3 regions of the Rhizobium sp. 57MFTsu3.2 genome follow, and region 3 is predicted to be linked to each of the others. Evidence: predicted binding sites of a transcription regulator. Region 3 holds the regulator's gene; each other region holds the start of a gene.
What was found. The regulator LexA, encoded in region 3, represses DNA repair genes until DNA is damaged. The targets are predictions, from matches to a motif close to TGTTCNNNNTGTGTTCNG.

Region 1 (6,485 bases), on a different contig from region 3:
CCGCAAAACGGGCGCCCGCGAAACGATGACCATCGACGCGGCGATCAACAAGCTCTTGGGCTAAGAAGGCGGGAGGCAGGATGGCAGATGTAGCGGTGAGCCAGCAGGGTTCTAAATCCGGCTCGGCGCCGGCCAGCCGGCCATTTTCCGCCTTCGAACGGCTTGTGGCGTGGCGCTATCTGCGCGCCCGCCGCAAGGAGGCGTTCATTTCGGTGATCGCCGGTTTCTCCTTCATCGGCATCATGCTCGGCGTTGCGACGCTGATCATCGTCATGGCTGTCATGAACGGCTTCCGTACGGAGCTGATCTCCCGCATTCTGGGCATCAACGGTCACATGATCGTTCAGCCCGTCGATACTCCGTTCACGGACTATCCGGCGTTGACCGACAAGCTTGCCGGCGTGCCGGGCATTAAGCTTGCGCTGCCGCTGGTCGAGGGCCAGACATTGGCCTCAGGTCAGGGCGGTGCGGGCACGGGCGCGCTGGTACGCGGCATCCGACCTGAAGACCTGGAAAAGGTGAAGACCGTCTCCGGTAATATCAAGTCCGGTGATCTGGTCGGTTTTGCCGCCGGGCAGGGCGTGTTGATCGGTTCGGGCATGGCTGCCCAACTCGGCCTCCAGGCAGGCGACAACATTACGCTGATATCACCGGAAGGTGACGTCACACCGATGGGCGTCAATCCGCGGGTGAAGTCCTACAAGGTCTCCGGCATTTTCGAGATCGGCATGTCGGAATACGACGCGACGATCATCTACATGCCGCTTGAGGAAGCGCAGCTCTATTTCAATGCCGAGGGCCTGGTTCAATCCATCGAGCTTTTCGTCGACAATCCCGACGACATTGACAATATGCGGCCGAAGGTCGAGGCCGCAGCCGGTCGGCAAATTGCGATTACCGACTGGCGCCAACGCAACCAGACCTTCTTCTCGGCGCTCGAGGTTGAACGGAACGTGATGTTCATGATCCTGACGCTCATCGTCCTCGTTGCGGCGCTGAACATCATTTCCGGCCTCATCATGCTGGTGAAGGACAAGGGCAGCGATATCGCGATCCTGCGCACGATGGGCGCGAGCTCTGGCGCGATCATGCGCATCTTCTTCATGACCGGTGCGGCGATCGGTGTCGTCGGAACGATAGCCGGTGTCCTGCTTGGTGTCGTTGTCTGTATCAATATCGAGAAAATCCGCGAGTTCTTTTCTTGGGTTTCCGGCACGGTGCTGTTCGACCCGCAACTCTACTTCCTCAGCCAGCTGCCTGCGGAAATGAGTATGAGAGAGACGCTTTCAGTTGTGATCATGGCGCTGACCCTGTCCTTCCTCGCCACCATCTTCCCGGCATGGCGAGCCTCCAAGCTCGATCCCGTGCAGGCCCTGCGCTACGAATAAGGAATGCTCTCTTCATGAAGCGGAATACCGTTCTCAAGCTTTCCGGTGTCGAGCGCCACTATGGTCAGGGCGAGACGCTGCTCTCGATCCTCAAGGGTGCGGACTTCACGCTGAACAGCGGCGAAATCGTCGCCCTCGTCGCGCCGTCAGGCACAGGCAAGTCGACGCTTCTACATATTGCCGGCCTGCTTGAGCACCCCGATGGCGGCGAGGTGATCATCAACGGAAAGGCCTGCGATGGTTTGCCGGACGATAAGCGCACCGCGATTCGCCGCAGCGAAATCGGCTTCGTCTATCAATTCCACCACCTGCTGCCGGAATTTTCTGCGATCGAGAATATCATGATGCCGCAGATGATCGCAGGGCTGCCGCGTAAGGAAGCGAAGGAGCGAGCCGGCCAGCTGCTCGATTATATGCGCATAGGCCATCGCGGCGCGCATCGCCCCGGAGAGCTTTCCGGTGGCGAGCAGCAGCGTGTGGCGATTGCGCGTGCCGTCGCGAATGCGCCAAGCCTGCTGCTGGCGGACGAACCGACTGGCAACCTTGATCCTGAAACGGCAAGCTATGTCTTTGACGCGCTTGAAGCGCTGGTGCGTCAATCAGGCCTGGCGGCGCTGATCGCGACCCACAATCACGAACTCGCCGGGCGCATGGACCGCCGCGTGACTATCGCCGACGGCAAGGTCGTGGATTTCTGATTAGGGGTGGATGAGACCGCCACGGTAGTCCAATTCGTAGGCTCTGCGCTCGTTCACGACGATCACTTCGCGACCGCTGAAATGGCTGCAGTCCCCTATGCTTTGATCGGCATAGTAACCGAAGGCGTGCTCGAACTCCATGCCGCCGAGGAAGCGCCGATATTCGGCATACATTTTTGACAGTGCAGCCTTGATCACCGTTCCCGCCCGTTCTCCGCCGATCAGCGAATGCTCGACGATGCGTCCGAAGTAGTTCATCGCCCAGACCGGTTCGCTCTCCAGCCAGACCACTTCTTGCCCGGCGAAATCTGCGCCGCCGAAATAGCTGTCGAGATAGCGCCAGGCGCCGCGCTGATATCCGATGTCGCGCGATCCTGTCCGGCAGGCGGGCACAGGGCTTCCGCCACCGACATAGGTATTCGCCTTCGCCTCGACGATGAAACTGTTCAATGCGACAATATCCATGGCGTTCCCTCCGCTCGACAGCGTCTCAACAACGCTATTAAATGTAAAGAACAAAATAAGAACAAGCCTCACGGTCCGCAGATCGTTTGTCCAGTGTCGTCGTTCCACTCAGCGATCGGGAGGACACGTGGCTCGGCTTTGACATCCTTGCCATCCTTCTGCAGCTTGCCGGTCAGTGCATTGTAGTCGCAGGAGCCGGCCGCATTGGGGTCGAGCGTGTCGTAGTGGTTGTAGGTATAGCCGGCAACGACGAACTGCTTGTTCCGATAGGCCACCGTCAGCGTCTGGTCCCAGCGATCGCGCCCGATCGCGCTGTTCTGTGAGTGTACGGCGATGGAGGATTTGCCGACGGCCTTCAACGACGGTTCCTGTCCGAAGACGCCGTCCGCATTGGTGCTGCCCCAGATCTTGTTTGGTGCGGCCAGCGAAAGCCGCAGAAGTTCGTGGTCGCTGTCACGAAGATAGAGGTAGATGCCGATTTGATCATAGTTGGCGCCCTCCTCGGGAGCAACCAGCAGCGCGAGGTCCGCACGCCCATCGCCATCCCAATCCCCCGTCGCCGCGTCGACGATCCGCGTGGGATCGATTTGCTCGGCTCGAGCGGTAAACGCCGCCGATAGAGCCAATCCAGCAATTAATACAAACTTAAACATGCTTTTCTCCCATCGCCATGCGGTCAGCAAAACGGAAAAGAATCCTGTTGACAATAGAACAATAGCGGAACAAATTGAAAACATAAGAGAACAGGAGAGCCAAATGACTGACTTGATCCGTGATATCGCAGCATTCACCTCCATCGCAATGTTCGTTGCCAGCTTCTCGCTTATCTGCATGGCAATGTAAGAATTCCGGGGACCGCATGGCTGCCATGCGGTCCGAGCGCAGCCCTTGTCTGGACATCAACCCCTCAATGCTGAGAATAGACCTGATTGATTCAGGTGATCGGAAGGCATGTCATGGCGGGTGCGGAGAAAGACGCGGAAGGCGGTTTCATCGGTGGTACGCCGGGCTTCGTTCACCTTCGGGTCCACTCGGCCTATTCGCTCCTTGAAGGTGCGCTGCCGCTTAAGAAGATCCTCTACAAGGCGTCGGGCGACAGCCAGCCGGCCATAGCGATCACCGACACCAACAACCTGTTCGTCGCCCTCGAATTCTCACAGAAGGCGATGGACGAGGGCCTTCAGCCGATCATCGGCTGCCAGGTCTCGATCGACATGGAGGATGGACTGGAGACGGAACGGCGCGGCGGCCAGCAGGCGCTCGCCAAGCTGCCGTCGCTGGTGCTCCTTGCGGCCACCGACGCCGGCTACGAGCGGCTGGTGGACCTTGTCAGCCGCGCCTATCTCGGCGGCGAGGGCAACGGTCAATCGATCCACATTCGTGCCTCCTGGCTCGACGAGATCGGCACCGACGGCCTGATCGCTTTGACCGGCGCCCTGACGGGGCCGGTCGACGTGGCGCTGAAGGATGGGCATGCCGCCCAGGCGGAAGCACGCCTCCTGCTGCTGAAGCGCCATTTCGGTAACCGGCTCTATGTTGAGTTGCAGCGGCACGGCACTTACGACAAGCGTCATGAGCAGAAGCTCGTCGGCCTTGCCTATGAGCACGACCTGCCGTTGGTCGCCACCAACGAAGCCTTTTTCCCGACCCGTGACGACTATGATGCGCATGACGCCCTGATGGCCGTCGCCCACAACGCCATCGTTTCGGATGATACCCGGTTTCGCCTGACGCCTGATCACTACCTGAAAAGCCGCGCCGAAATGGCGAAGCTGTTTGCGGATCTGCCGGAGGCGCTGGAAAACACCATCGAGATCGCGCGGCGCTGCTCGTTCATCCTGAAGACGCGCAAGCCGATCCTGCCGCGTTTCACCGGCGCCACCGCCGATCCCGAGGAGGCGGAACGCGAAGAGGCACTCGAACTGCGCCGGCAGGCGGAGGAGGGGCTGGATAAGCGCCTTGCCACTCTCGGCATGTCGCCCGGCTATGAGGAGAAGGATTACCGCGAGCGCCTGGAATTCGAGCTGAGCGTCATCGAGCGCATGAAATTCCCGGGTTACTTCCTCATCGTTTCGGACTTTATCAAATGGGCAAAACAGCATGACATCCCCGTCGGCCCGGGCCGCGGCTCCGGTGCAGGCTCTCTCGTTGCCTACGCGCTGACGATCACTGACGTTGATCCCTTGCGCTTCTCGCTGCTCTTCGAACGCTTCCTCAACCCGGAACGCGTCTCGATGCCCGACTTCGATATCGACTTCTGCCAGGACCGCCGCGAAGAGGTGATCCGTTATGTGCAGCGCAAGTACGGCCGCGAACAGGTCGCGCAGATCATCACCTTCGGTTCGCTGCAGGCCCGCGCGGCGCTGCGCGACGTCGGCCGTGTGCTGGAGATGCCCTACGGTCAGGTCGACAAGATCTGTAAGCTGGTGCCGAACAATCCGGCCAACCCGACGCCGCTGTCGAAGGCGATCGAGGAAGAGCCGAAGCTGCAGGAGGAGGCCGACAAGGAGCCGGTCGTCGCCCGCCTGCTCGATATCGCCCAGAAGATTGAAGGTCTCTACCGCCACGCATCGACCCACGCTGCCGGTATCGTCATCGGCGACCGCCCGCTGTCGAAGCTGGTGCCGATGTACCGCGATCCGCGTTCCGACATGCCTGTCACCCAGTTCAACATGAAGTGGGTCGAGCAGGCCGGCCTCGTCAAGTTCGACTTCCTCGGGCTGAAGACGCTGACCACGTTGAAGGTCGCCGTCGATTTCGTCGCCAAGCGTGGCATCAAGGTCGATCTTGCCTCGATCCCGCTGGACGATAAGCTGACCTACGAGATGCTCTCGCGCGGCGAAACGGTTGGCGTGTTCCAGGTTGAAAGTGCGGGCATGCGCAAGGCGCTGATCGGCATGAAGCCGGACTGCATCGAGGACATCATCGCACTCGTGGCGCTTTATCGCCCAGGCCCGATGGAAAACATCCCGGTCTACAATGCCCGCAAGCACGGCGAGGAAGAGATCGAGTCGATCCATCCGACGATCGACTACCTGCTGAAGGAAACGCAGGGGGTTATCGTCTACCAGGAGCAGGTGATGCAGATCGCCCAGGTCCTGTCGGGCTACTCGCTCGGTGAAGCCGACCTTCTGCGTCGCGCCATGGGTAAGAAGATCAAGGCGGAGATGGACCAGCAGCGCGAGCGCTTCGTCGATGGCGCCGTCAAGAACGGCGTGAAGAAGCCGCAAGCCGATGTGATCTTCGACCTGCTCGCCAAGTTCGCCAACTACGGTTTCAACAAGTCTCACGCCGCCGCTTACGCGATCGTTTCCTACCAGACCGCCTATATGAAGGCGCATTATCCGGTCGAGTTCCTCGCCGCGTCGATGACGCTCGATATGTCGAACACCGAAAAGGTCAACGACTTCCGGCAGGACGCCAAGCGTCTCGACATCGAGGTAATCCCTCCTTCGGTACAGACCTCGTTCCGCCATTTCGAGACCGGCGACAACAGGATCTACTACGCGCTGGCGGCGCTGAAGGGGGTCGGCGAATCGGCTGTCGATCATATCGTGGAGGTCCGCGGTGGCACTCCATTCGCGAGCCTTGAGGATTTCTGCCTGCGCATTGATCCGCGACAGGTGAACCGCCGCGTGCTGGAAAGCCTGATCTTCGCCGGTGCTTTCGATTGTTTCGGGCTCGACCGCGCGCAACTGGCGGGCGGGCTCGACCGCATCATGGGCTACGCCCAGCGTGCGCAGGAAAACAAGCTGAGCGGCCAGTCGGATATCTTCGGCAGCGCTCTTTCATCCGGCCCAGAGAGAATCTCGCTGCCGCCGTTTTCGCCGTGGCTGGCCTCAGAAAAGCTGCTCAAGGAATTCCAGGTCCTGGGCTTCTACCTGACCGCGCATCCGCTCGATAGCTACCAGAGCATTCTGCAGAAGATGCGCGT
Region 2 (6,485 bases), on a different contig from region 3:
GTCTGTCGCGACCGCCGTGATGGCGCTCGACATGACGGATGAGCCGCTGCTGCTATTCCGCAGTCCAGGCAAGGAACAACTGAACATCGTTTATCGTCGGCACGACGGTAACATTGGCTGGATCGATGCAGCCAGTATCAAAAGCTGAGATCAAGGCGAAGGGCGGCAGTTAGGCTGCCGCTCTCCTCTCTTGGCGCAGAAGGAAAATAAAATGGCTTTGGCAGATTTGCTGCAGCAAAATGCGATCATTCCCGCCCTTAGGGTAAATTCCAAGAAACAGCTCCTCCAGGAATTGGCTGCAAAGGCGTCGAAAGTCACAGGGCTTTCGGAGCGGGAAATTTTCGATGTTGTCCTGCAGCGCGAACGCCTTGGCTCGACCGGCGTCGGTAACGGGATCGCTATTCCGCACGGTAAGTTGGCAAGCGTCCATTCCATCGTCGGCATCTTCGCGCGTCTCGATCAGCCCGTCGATTTCGAGGCCCTGGACGATCAACCCGTGGATCTGGTGTTCCTGCTCCTCGCACCGGAAGGCGCTGGCGCTGATCACCTCAAGGCCCTCTCGCGCATCGCCCGCGTGCTGCGCGACCACGATCTCGTCGCCAAGCTGCGTGCGACCGACTCCGCCTCGGCGATCTATGCGTTCCTCAATGAGGAGCAGACCTCGAACGCAGCCTGAGCATTCAACATGCCAGTAAAAAAGGCGCCTGATTGCTCAGGCGCCTTTCTTCATTCAAGCCGTCGAGTTCGGCTTAGAACTCTTCCCAGTTGTCCTGAGCGAGCGCTGCCGAGCCCTGAGTCTGCGGAACTGCGCGGCGCGGTGCCGGTGCTGCAGCTTGGCGATACGTCGGTGCAGCAGTCGGCGCGCGCATCTGCTGAGCCGTCGAGCGTAGTGCGGAAGCGTGGCTCATGCCGGATACGCGGAAGCGTGTCACGAGTTGCTTCAGCGTCTGGGCCTCGTCGTTCAGCGTGATGCTGGCTGCCGTCGTCTCCTCGACCATGGCTGCGTTCTGCTGGGTAACCTGGTCCATCTGGTTCATGGCCTGGTTGATCTCCTTCAGTCCGATCGCCTGTTCACTGGCCGATGCGGAGATCTGGCGGATAAGGCCGTTGATGCCCATGACCTGCTCGGAGATCTTATGCAGCGTATCGCCGGCGCGGCCGACCAGATCGACGCCTTCCTTGACCTGTACGGCCGAAGTGTTGATGAGCGTCTTGATCTCCTTGGCGGCGTTCGCGGAACGCTGGGCCAGCTCGCGGACTTCCTGCGCGACGACGGCAAAGCCCTTGCCGGCTTCGCCGGCGCGTGCGGCTTCAACGCCGGCATTCAGGGCCAGCAGGTTGGTCTGGAAGGCGATCTCGTCGATGACGCCGATGATGCGCGAGACCTCGGTGGAGGACTGCTCGATGCCCTGCATCGAAGCAATTGCCTTGCGCACCACTTCGCCTGACTTTTCGGCATCCTCGCAGGCGAGGTTGACGTTATCAGCCGCCGTGCGGGCGTTGTCGGCGCTGGAGTTGACCTGTGCGGTGAGCTCGTTGAGCGCGGCTGCCGTTTCTTCCAGGCTTGCTGCCTGCTGTTCCGTACGCTTGGCGAGGTCGGAGGCGCTGCCGCTGATTTCGCTTGTACCGGAGCCGATGTTCACGACGCTGAGGTTCATCGTGTTGATGGTTTCCTCGAGGCTTTCGAGAGCCGCGTTGAAGTCCTGCTTCAGCTTGGCGTATTCGCCCGGGAAGTCCTCGGTGATGCGATGGCCGAGGTTGCCCTGGGACAATTCGGACAGGCCGGAGCCGACGATCGACACGATATGACGCTGCAGCGTGATCGACTGATGCCGCTCGGCTTCCGAGCGGCCACGCTCGGTTTCGGCTGCATCGCGCTGGTTGTTTGCCTCGGCCTCAAGACGCTGCGTGTCGGCGAGTGCGAAGCGGAAGCCCTCAAGAGCCTTGGCCACGGCGCCGATCTCGTCAGCGCGATCCTGACCGGCTACCGGCTGCTCGTACTTGCCGTCGCTGAGTGCCTTGACGCTGGCGACGAGACCGCCGATCGGACGCTGGACGAGGGAACGGACGGCTAGGTAGAGGGCAATCATGACGGCTGCGAGCACGAGAATGCCGGCGACAACCATCATGGAGGTTTGATCTTGAACAGGCGCGTTGATGGCCGAGTGCGGGACGTCGACGAGGATGACCCAGGTCGTGTTCACGTCGGGCAGGGCAAAGGGATAGACGACGCGGTCGAAGGGCTCGTAGCTATCGTAGCTCAGGTCCTTGACGACGGCTGGCTGTAGCGTCGAAAGCGCGCTCTTCACGGCATCTGTGCCTTCGCCGTCATAGTCCTTCATGGAAAGCTCGGGAATCGGCGAGACAATCCATTTGCCGGTCTGCGAGAGCAGCGTAACGCGGCCAGAGCCGAAGGGGTGGAGCGTCGAAAGCTTATCGCGGAGCGATTTGAGGGAGATGTCGACGCCGCTGACGCCGATCATCTTGCCACCCGAGAACACCGGATAGGCAATGGACGTCATCGCGGTATTCTCGCCGGTCGTCGTCTCGGCATAAGGCGGCGACAGCGCGCCCTTCTTGCTTTCTGCGGCGAGCGCGTACCAGGCAGCCTTATAGTCGGAATCGAAGGTGGAGAAGCTGAAGCCGCCGTCCTTGCTCTTCGTCCAGTACGGGTTGAATGTGCCATCCTTGGCTGCGCCGAATTCGGCCTTGCCGGCCATGGACGGCGACTGGCCGTCGAAGGCGTTCGGCTCTTCGGCAAACCAGCTGCCGAAGGCAAGCTGGTTGCGCTCGACGTTTGCCTTCAGCATGTCCAGAACGGCCTTGCGGTCGAGATATTTGCCCTCCTGACCATGACCGATCGTGCCGGCCATCGAGCGCGCGGCCCCTGCCAGCTCGCCGACGGATGAGGCAACCTCGTTGGCGATAGCCTTCGCCTCGAGATTAGCTTGGTCCATGGTGAGGGTCCGCACGCGGTTGCGCGTCTCGCCGATGAGGAAGAAGTTGGAAATGAGGAGGACGAGGGCGATGGCAACGCCCGTAATGAGGATAAGCTTGGCTGCAAGCGATTTCATGCGAAAGATGAACATGGATTCCTCGGGAAGCAAGGATGTGCCGTACGGGGCATTCATCGGCACAGGGACGAAGGCGTCGCCCCCTCATGGAGCAGCCGTGACAGAAGCCGACCCCTTGGCGAAGGCCGGCGATGGCTGGAACATCGCCGGAAACCTATTAAATTTGAATGAAATCTAATGAAAACAGACGCTGCATACGGCAAACCGCCCCGATATGTCGCGGGGCGAATTGCCCTATAGCTCGTTTGCGACTTCGGCGCTTGATGGGATCGATGGCTGAGCGCCTTGCTTGAGGCAGGCGAGCGATCCTGCGACGGCGGCCCGCCGCAGCGATGCCTCGAAATCTAGGCCTTCGTCCAGGCTCGCGGCGAAATAGCCGCAGAACGTGTCGCCGGCACCGACCGTATCGACAGGCTCGATCTTCAATCCCTTCGCACGGGAGATGACGCCGTCGCGGATTGCGATGACGCCGTCTGCGCCGAGCGTCACGATCAGGGTTTGCCCCGTCTCCGCATTGAGTCGTTTCAGCGCGGCCTCGCGATCCGCCGTGCCCATGTTTTCCTGGCCGGCAAGACGCTCGAACTCGGTCTCGTTCGCGATCACGATGTCGGCAAGGCGGCCGAGGCGTGGAGCGTCTTCGATCAGTGGGGCCAGGTTGAGGATGGACGTGACGCTCTTGGCGCGCGCCGCGGCCAGCGCCCGCTCGACGGCCGGAACGGGCACCTCGAGCTGCAGCATCAGGATGTCGCCCTCCTTCATCGCGTCGATCGCGACGTCGGCATCGGCCGGCGTCATCGTGCCGTTTGCGCCAGGCACAACGGCAATCATGTTCTCGCCGTCACCGCCGACGAGGATCAGTGCGGTTCCGGTCGGCTCGTCGACCTGCTTGACGGTTTCAAGTCCAGTGCCGGCGTCCTTCAAGAGAGCAACCGCCGGCTCCGCAAAGGCGTCGCGTCCGACGGCTCCCGCCATGTGAACGGTTCGGCCGGCGCGTCGCGCCGCAAGTGCCTGATTGGCGCCCTTGCCGCCTGCTGCCGTTGAGAAGCCGTTGCCGGCAACCGTTTCGCCGGGCTTCGGCAAGCGCGCGGTGGTGGCGATGAGGTCCATGTTGATGGAGCCGAAGACTGTGATCATGAGTGTCCCGTCCAATGCTTTTCTTGAGCGCGACACTGCCTGAAGGGCTTACTCGTCGTCAACCACTCTGAGCTTCAGAAGCCCGCTGCGGCTGTCGACGGATTTTGGCGCGCCATCACCGTCCCGCGCCGCGGCCTTGCTGTTGTCGCCGCCCTCGAACTCCAGAGCTTCGATTTTCGCGCCGCGCTTGGTGAGCTTATCGGTGGAGGTGAGGATCTGGTCGACATCTCTTTGCGTCATGGAAAAATGGCTCTGCAGCTTGCGAACACGCTCGTCGAGACGGCCGAGATCGTCCATCAGGTTCGCGACTTCGCCCTGGATGACGTGTGCCTGGGCCCGCATCCGCTGATCTTTCAGGACTGCCTGAATAACCTGGATGGAGAGCATCAGCAGCGAAGGCGACACGATGACGATGCGCGACCGGTGCGCCTTCTGCACGATCGCTTCGAAATTCTCGTGGATCTCCGCGAAGATCGATTCCGACGGCACGAACATGAAGGCCGTGTCCTGCGTCTCGCCCTGGATCAGATATTTCTCGGAGATATCGCGGATGTGCGTTTCCATGTCGCGGCGGAACTGCTGCGAGGCGACCTTGGCTCCGTCAGGTCCGCCGGCGTCCCGGATCGCGTTCCAGGCTTCAAGCGGGAACTTCGCGTCGACCACCAGCGGTGGTGCGCCGTTGGGCATGCGAATGGTGCAGTCCGGGCGCGAGCCATTGGAAAGCGTCTGTTGGAAGGCATAGGCCCCCATCGGAAGGCCGTCGGCGACAATCGTCTCCATGCGCGATTGGCCGAAAGCGCCGCGTGTCTGCTTGTTGGAGAGGATCGCCTGCAAACCGACGACATCTTTCGCCAGTGTCTGGATGTTGTTCTGGGCGGCATCGATGACGGCGAGACGCTCCTGCAGCCGCTGCAGGTTCTCGTGCGTCGATTTGGTCTGCTCGCTGATCGTCGAACTGACGCGCTGCGACATACCATCGAGACGCTGGTTGATCGCCTGGTTGAGCTCGGACTGCCTCGAGCCGAACACTTCGGCCATTGTCGACATGCGCCCGTGCATTTCCGCCTGGATTTTCAGAAGTTCGGCCATTCGAGCATCCGTCTCGGCGGCACGGAGGCTCGCTACCTCGGCCTGCTCGCGCCGCACCTGCCCGCTGCGGACGAGAAGGAGGATCAGCAACAAGACCAGAGCCGCGATCGCGCCTCCGACGAGCGCCAGCGTGGCAGGACTGATACGGGAAAGGGCGAGGAGAAACGACTCAGAGCTGGTGTTCATTTCGCCACCATAACAAACTCGTGTGGGATGGCTAGATCAAAACGTGAACAACTCGCAAGCCTTCCCAAAGGATTGGCTCGTAGAGGGAACAAACGACAGTTGACAAATCTCAAGTTCATTTAACCTTTGCTCAACCATATTGCGTAAAAGGTCAGGTCAAATTCCCTTTTGCATCAATTACAAAGCAGAGAGATCATGACCAGCCAGCAGTCCGACAGCACGCTCAAGCAACGCCTCGATTTCATCGAGCTGGACGACGGAGCCCGCACGGCGCTGCGTGAGATGCGCCCGGCAATCTCGGAGTTGCTCGGCGGCGCTCTCGACAAGTTTTACGCGAAGCTGGCAATGACGTCTGAGGTCGCAAGCTTCTTTGCCGATAAAGCGCATATGGGACATGCCAAGAAGCGCCAGGAAGACCACTGGGCCAATCTGGCTGGCGGCAACTTCGACGAAACCTACGTCAAAGGCGTGGTCACGGTGGGCAAGACCCATGCCCGTATTGGCCTCGAGCCTCGCTGGTATATCGGTGGCTACGCGCTGCTGATGAGCGAACTCGTGAAGGGCCTGATGGCCAAGCAGTGGCCCTCCATGTTCGCCAGGCAGCAGGGCAAGGTGCTGGCCGAGAAGCTTTCAGCGGTCATCAAGGCCGCGATGCTCGATATGGACTATTCGATCTCGGTCTATCTGGAAGCGCTCGAAGAGAAGCGACGCAAGCTGGAAGAAGAGCGCGTAAAGGCCGAGCAGGATCAGGCCGTTGCGCTCGATCATCTTCGCCGCGGTCTGGAGGCGCTGTCGAACGGCGATCTCGAGGCCACGCTGCCGCCAGATCTCCCCGGTAATTTCAAAGCCATGGCCGACGACTATAACCGCGCCGTCGCCGCTCTTCGCGCGTCCTTTGGCTCGGTGCGGGCAACCTCGGGCGAGATCCTGAGGGGTACGGACGTGATCGCCAAGGCCTCCGATGACCTTGCTTTGCGGACGGCCCAGCAGGCAGCTGGCGTC
Region 3 (6,485 bases):
ACGAATAGATCGTCACCGACCAGCTGGACCTTCTTGCCGGCCAGATCCGTCAGTGCCTTCCAGCCGTCCCAATCGTCTTCAGCCATACCGTCTTCGATGGAGATGATCGGATACTGGGCGGCGAGCTGGGCAAGGTATTCAGCCATGGCACCCGATTCCAGCGTGCGGCCTTCGCCTTCGAGAACGTACTTGCCGTCCTTGAAGAATTCGGTCGCAGCGCAGTCGAGGCCGAGGTAGATGTCTTCGCCCGGCTTGTAGCCGGCTTTCTCGATCGACTTCATGATGAAGTCGAGGGCTTCAGGGGCGCTCTTCAGGCCCGGCGCGAAACCACCCTCATCGCCGACGTTGGTGTTGTGGCCCTGAGCCGACAGCTCCTTCTTGAGGACGTGGAATACTTCCGAGCCCATGCGAACGGCTTCGCGGATGGAATCGGCACCGACCGGCAGGATCATGAACTCCTGGAAGTCGATCGGGTTGTCGGCATGCGCGCCACCGTTGATGATGTTCATCATCGGGACCGGCAGCAGGTGGGCGCTGGCGCCACCGACATAACGGTAGAGCGGCAGGCCGGCAGCCTGGGCAGCAGCCTTGGCAACCGCGAGCGATACGCCGAGGATGGCGTTGGCGCCGAGGCGCGACTTGTTCGGCGTGCCGTCCAGTTCGATCATGATGTTGTCGATCTGGATCTGGTTTTCGGCATCAATGCCGCCGATCGCGTCAAAGATTTCGGTGTTGGCGGCTTCGACAGCCTTTTCAACACCCTTGCCGAGATAGCGATTGCCACCATCGCGAACTTCAACAGCTTCGTGAGCACCGGTGGAAGCGCCCGACGGCACCGCCGCACGGCCCATGCTGCCGTCTTCGAGATAGACATCGACTTCGACGGTCGGATTGCCACGGCTGTCGAGAATCTCGCGGGCGATAATGTCGGTAATTGCAGTCATCGGTTCTTCCTGCTCGGTGGGTGATAACGTTGGAAGCCTGTTTAATCGAAGGCACACAAATTACAATGCCACACTGACGACAGATGGCATGCCACGGCCCTAACGGGTGAATATGTCAGGCCTTTGAAGCCACGCCCGGCCGTTGGTTGGAGACAACGCTTATCAACTTTCAAAACCTGACGTTTTGGAAATATAAATTTTGACTTTCAAGCTGGTTGTAAATTTATCGACCAGTAACCAATCATATTTGTTAACGGCCGAAAGGAAATAACACCTTCTTCGGCAGGCGTTATTGCATGATGCGCTTCCTTATGCGGCCAAGCCGCCTGTCACGATCCATAGCTGCTGCTCGAAAATTTCCAATGGTTTCAGAAACGACGTCGTTCACTATTTACTATTTACGGGGCATAGGATGAAACTCAATATTGCACGAAGCCTTGCCATCTTCGCGGTGGTCGTCGCCGCCGGGCTCATTGCTTCGATCGGCATACAAAACTACGCCTTCAATAAGCTACGCGTGAACGGCGAGATGTACCGGCAAATCGTCTACGGCAAGGATCTCGTTGCCGATATTCTGCCGCCGCCCCTCTATGTCGTTGAATCCTACATGCTTGCACTCGAGGCGGTGCAGCGCCCGGAGGTCGCCGGAAAGAACATCGACCGCATTCAAAATGTCCTGAAGCCCGCCTATGAGGATCGCCGCAAGTATTGGCAGGCAACCGCGCTCAGCGCAGACCTCAAGGAAAAACTTCTGAACGACGTCCTCATCAAAGGCGATGCGTTCTGGAAGGTGATGCAGGACGAACTCGCGCCCGCCATCCTTAACCACGACTCTGCGGTCATCCCGACAGCCTTCGAGAAGCTTGCGACCAATTTTCATATCCACGAAACGGCGGTCAACGAGCTCGTTGATATGGCGAACGCCTTCCTGGCAAAGGCTGAAAAAGACGCGGCCGAACAGACAAGCATTCTCTCGGCGATCACGGTTGCATCTGCGGCGGTCTCGCTTTGCCTGCTTCTTGGCGGCCTCTACGCCTTCCGCCGGCGCGCCATCGTGCCACTTTCGGCGATGCGCGACTACATGGCGATCCTAGCGGGCGGCGACTATTCCAAGGAAGTCCCCTTCAGCCACCGTGTCGATGAAATTGGCGAAATGGCACGCGCCGTCACCGTGTTTCGCGAATCGGCGCAAGAACGGAACAAAATCCGCGAACACCAGGATGCGGAGCGCCAGGCCCAAGCCCAGCGCGATGCGGCGCTGGCCGCCTCCAAGGCTGATGAGGATGCCGGCCGCGAACGCATCATCGTGAGCCTAAGCCGCGGCCTGGACCGTCTTTCCCGCGGCGACCTCACCGTCCAGCTCAACGAAGCGTTCGCGCCGGACTACGAGAGGCTACGCGAGCAGTTCAATTCGAGCGTCCGCACGCTTTCCGGCACAATGAGGGATATCGCGACGGCAACCACTACGGTCAGGACTGGCACTAGCGAAATCGCAACAAGCACGGATGATCTGGCCCGGCGAACGGAACATCAGGCCGCATCGCTGGAGCAGGCAGCCTCGGCGCTAGATCAGATCACGGTTACGGTCAAAAACTCGTCGAAACGCGCCCATGAAGCAAACGCGATGATGACGGTGACGAAGGAAAGCGCCAGCTATTCGGCAACTGTCGTGCACGAGGCCGTAGCTGCGATGGAGAAGATCGAAGCATCATCCGTGCAGATCGGCGAAATCATCAACGTCATCGACGAGATCGCCTTCCAGACCAACTTGCTCGCGCTCAATGCTGGTGTTGAGGCCGCTCGTGCCGGCGAGGCCGGAAAGGGTTTTGCCGTCGTGGCGCAAGAAGTGCGCGACCTCGCCGGCCGCTCTGCCAAGCTGGCGAAGGAAATCAAGCAGTTGGTCGAGACTTCGTCCAGTCAGGTGTCAACCGGCGTTGCCTTGGTGAACCGCACCGGCGAAGCCTTGAACAGTATCGATCAGCAGGTGCTGAAGGTGACGACGCTGATCGAGGCGATCGTGCGCTCTTCCTCGGAACAGACGACCGCGCTCGTCGAGGTCAATGCCGCCGTCAACACCATGGACAGCGTCACCCAACAAAACGCCGCGATGGCGGAGGAAACCAGCGCAGCCTGCCGCGAGCTTGGCAACGAGGCGCTACACCTCAATCACCTGCTCTCCCGCTTCGCTCTCGAAGGCACGGAGAGGACGGCAGGATCGGCATATCCCACAAAGACGAGGTTGGCGCTCGCCGGTTGACGGCGTGCACGTCCATCCATTTATCCCGCCTTGGCAATCGCATCGAAGGCCAGCAGCTTTTCGAGAAGCCGCGGCATATCCCGCAGATAGACCATGTTGGGACCATCCGAAGGCGCATTGTCAGGATCTTCGTGGGTTTCCACGAATACGCCAGCGACGCCGACGGCGACCGCCGCACGCGCGAGCGTCTCCACGAACTCGCGCTGCCCTCCGCTCGAACCGCCCTGCCCGCCCGGCTGCTGGACCGAATGCGTGGCGTCGAAGACCACGGGGGCGCCCATCGCCGCCATGATAGGCAGCGATCGCATGTCGGAGACCAGCGTATTGTAGCCGAAGGAAGCACCGCGTTCGCAAAGCAAGATGTTCGGATTTCCGCTCGAATTCAGCTTGTTGAGGACGTTCTTCATGTCCCAGGGCGCGAGGAACTGCCCCTTCTTGACGTTGATGACGCGGCCGGTCTTGGCGGCGGCAACGAGCAGGTCGGTCTGACGGCTGAGGAAAGCTGGGATCTGCAGGATGTCGACGACGGTGGACACCTCGGCACACTGCTCTTCGGTATGAATGTCGGTCAGGACAGGAAAGCCGTATTCCCTCTTGAGATCGGCGAACACTTCAAGCGCCGTTTCGAGGCCGATACCGCGCTGCGCTGACAGCGACGTCCGGTTCGCCTTGTCAAAGGAGGACTTGTAGACGAGGCCGAGACCAAGCTTGTCGCAGAGTTCCTTCAGCACACCGGCGACCATGAAGGCATGCTCACGGCTCTCCATCTGACAAGGCCCGGCAATCAGCGACAGCTTGCCGGAATTCGAAAAGGTGACGCGGCCGGCGCCTTCGCCGACCACGACTTCGGAATTTGTCTGGCTCATCGTTTCTCCTCGAAGGCGAAGAGAGCGCCCTGTCCGGGCGCGGCCTTCACCAGAATTCGATTGTTCTTGCGCGTATAGGTCATCCCGTTAGCAGCCAATTGCGCTTCTGTCACGGCGAGATCGCCTACTTTGAAAACGATGGCAACACCACGCAGACCGCGATCGTCGGAAGGCGCAGGGATGTCGAAGTAGGCGTCCAGTCCATCCGGGGAGAGAACACTCACTCTGGCATTCGGAGTTGTCACACTCACACCGAAGGCCTCATTGGTCGTTCCCAAGCTGTGGGCGGCGGCGCGCAGGAATGGTCCAAACGCCTTGGGGTCGGGTGCCCCAAGCACGATCTCTGCGATCCCAACCACCCCATTTGCATGCACTTGCAGGGCTTTCCGGTCGGCTGGCAGCGGGTTGACACGTTGGCATGTGAAGAAAAAGAAATCTGGAGCGCGCAGGTCAACTGCAAAGGCGAGCTTAAATGCAGCCGTCACCTCCGAGCCATCGGGCATCTTCATCGGCCGCTCGAACTGCAGCATCTCGCCGCCATTGATCTTTTCGGACAGAAACCGGGCATGGTCGCGATCGGCATCTGCCGTCGCAAAGACCACGGCAGACAGCCCATCGTCTCCACATCGGAATCGAAAGGCACGGTCCCGCGCGGTGAAGACATTGCCTTTCTGCGCCGAAGCTTCATGCAGTTCGGCATTGGCGACCCCGAGAGGCTCCAGATAAGTTTCGTCGGCGAAGAATATGCAGGCATTCTCGGTCCCAAACGGGTGCCGGGCGTCGGGCGCGACGGTGAATCCCAGCTTTCCGAGACGCTCGCGCGAGAGCCTGATATTTGGAACCGGCAGCACGATGTGGTCCAGCGGATGTGCTTCGCTCATGGCAACTTCTCCGGAATTTGCGAAGATGTGCGCCGGGCAACAGGACAATGCAACCCCCTTCTACGCTTTCGGTCAAATGAGACGCAAAAACTCAGCAAGTTGCAGGCAAGTTTTACGAAAATTTAGGTACTTGCGGAACACATATGGAACATATAGTGTCTGTTCTGGCTTTGTTTCACGACTCTGGGGTTCAACTTCGATGCTGACGCGCAAGCAACAGGAGCTTCTTCTCTTCATTCACGAGCGAATGAAGGAGTCCGGTGTCCCCCCTTCTTTTGATGAAATGAAGGATGCCTTGGACCTCGCGTCGAAGTCAGGCATCCACCGCCTGATTACCGCGCTGGAGGAACGGGGCTTCATTCGCCGACTGCCGAATCGAGCCCGCGCTCTGGAAGTCATCAAACTGCCCGAGGCATATAACCCGAGCCTGCAGCCCCGCCGCGGTTTTTCGCCGAGCGTTATCGAAGGCAGCCTCGGCAAACCACAGCCAGTTGTGGCGCCGAAGCCAGCGCCGCAGGCTGACAACGGCGGTCCTGCCTCTGTACCGGTCATGGGACGGATTGCTGCCGGCGTACCGATTTCGGCAATTCAGAACAATACCCATGACATCACGGTTCCGGCGGACATGCTTGGCCCAGGCGAGCACTATGCGCTTGAGGTCAAGGGCGACTCGATGATCGAGGCCGGCATCTTTGATGGCGACACGGTAATCATCCGCAACGGCAGCACCGCCAATGCCGGCGACATCGTTGTTGCGCTTGTCGATGATGAGGAAGCGACGCTCAAGCGCTTCCGCCGGAAAGGCGCCTCCATCGCACTTGAGGCGGCAAACCCGGCTTACGAGACGCGCATTTTCGGGCCTGACCGTGTCAAGGTCCAGGGCAAGCTTGTCGGCCTCATTCGCCGCTATCATTGAAGGCAAGCGGCTCGCCGTCAAAGGTGCCGCTTCGCCAATTATACGCCCGATGGCGGATCCAAGGGCGGTCGAGCCTCGTATATAGGCCGTCGTTTCGACGGGGCTACCTTGATCGTCGATCCTTACCTCAGCGGCACCAAAGCGACGCAAGGTTTCGCCGGTGAACAAAAGTGCGCCCGACCGGCACCCCGTCGTGCGGAGGCGAGCGGGTGTCACGACGATATCGGCCGTATCGCAGGCAGCGCCGAAGTAAGCGGGATTTTCGACGATCGTCACGAAGTAGCCGCTATCGTGCGTGGCTGTGCACCAGGCGCCTTTCAGGCATACAAATCGGTCCTCAGCGCTCGTCGCAGCCTGACGTAACGCATCGCGGGCATTGCGCAATTCCATATGTGGACGGCTCCCTGTTGCAAGTGTTTTCTGCAGATATTTTTGATCGGATCGCTTGCTTCCATATGTGCGGCCTTTGTGTGTGGTCGCACATGACCACTGGCCAAGATGGTTTCCGCAACGCGCGTTCCTAACACGGTAACGACCTTAAAAGGCCAGTGGAATTAACGGAGTGTCACGCGTCTTGGATCGATCGATCGCACCATCTGCTCTTCACTTGCAAGTTCACAG

Region 1: a site for LexA is predicted at 3,270-3,287, ahead of dnaE (DNA polymerase III subunit alpha). Genes of this name have one in related genera too.
Region 2: a site for LexA is predicted at 5,516-5,533, ahead of AF71_RS00545 (DNA recombination protein RmuC). Genes of this name have one in related genera too.

The regions. Positions count from the first base shown of each region.
Region 1 is NZ_JDWI01000011.1:80,907-87,391, forward strand. Features, by position in the region: gene proS (proline--tRNA ligase) at 1-64, shown strand, start outside; gene AF71_RS14105 (lipoprotein-releasing ABC transporter permease subunit) at 81-1,388, shown strand; gene AF71_RS14110 (ABC transporter ATP-binding protein) at 1,403-2,086, shown strand; gene AF71_RS14115 (DUF5680 domain-containing protein) at 2,087-2,551, opposite strand; gene AF71_RS14120 (hypothetical protein) at 2,620-3,204, opposite strand; gene dnaE (DNA polymerase III subunit alpha) at 3,508-6,485, shown strand, end outside.
Region 2 is NZ_JDWI01000001.1:109,909-116,393, reverse strand. Features, by position in the region: gene raiA (ribosome-associated translation inhibitor RaiA) at 1-148, shown strand, start outside; gene ptsN (PTS IIA-like nitrogen regulatory protein PtsN) at 212-676, shown strand; gene AF71_RS00555 (methyl-accepting chemotaxis protein) at 750-3,089, opposite strand; gene AF71_RS00550 (ribokinase) at 3,309-4,208, opposite strand; gene AF71_RS00545 (DNA recombination protein RmuC) at 4,257-5,483, opposite strand; gene AF71_RS00540 (globin-coupled sensor protein) at 5,679-6,485, shown strand, end outside.
Region 3 is NZ_JDWI01000036.1:96-6,580, reverse strand. Features, by position in the region: gene eno (phosphopyruvate hydratase) at 1-944, opposite strand, end outside; gene AF71_RS27170 (HAMP domain-containing methyl-accepting chemotaxis protein) at 1,357-3,201, shown strand; gene kdsA (3-deoxy-8-phosphooctulonate synthase) at 3,222-4,067, opposite strand; gene AF71_RS27160 (VOC family protein) at 4,064-4,948, opposite strand; gene lexA (transcriptional repressor LexA) at 5,148-5,864, shown strand.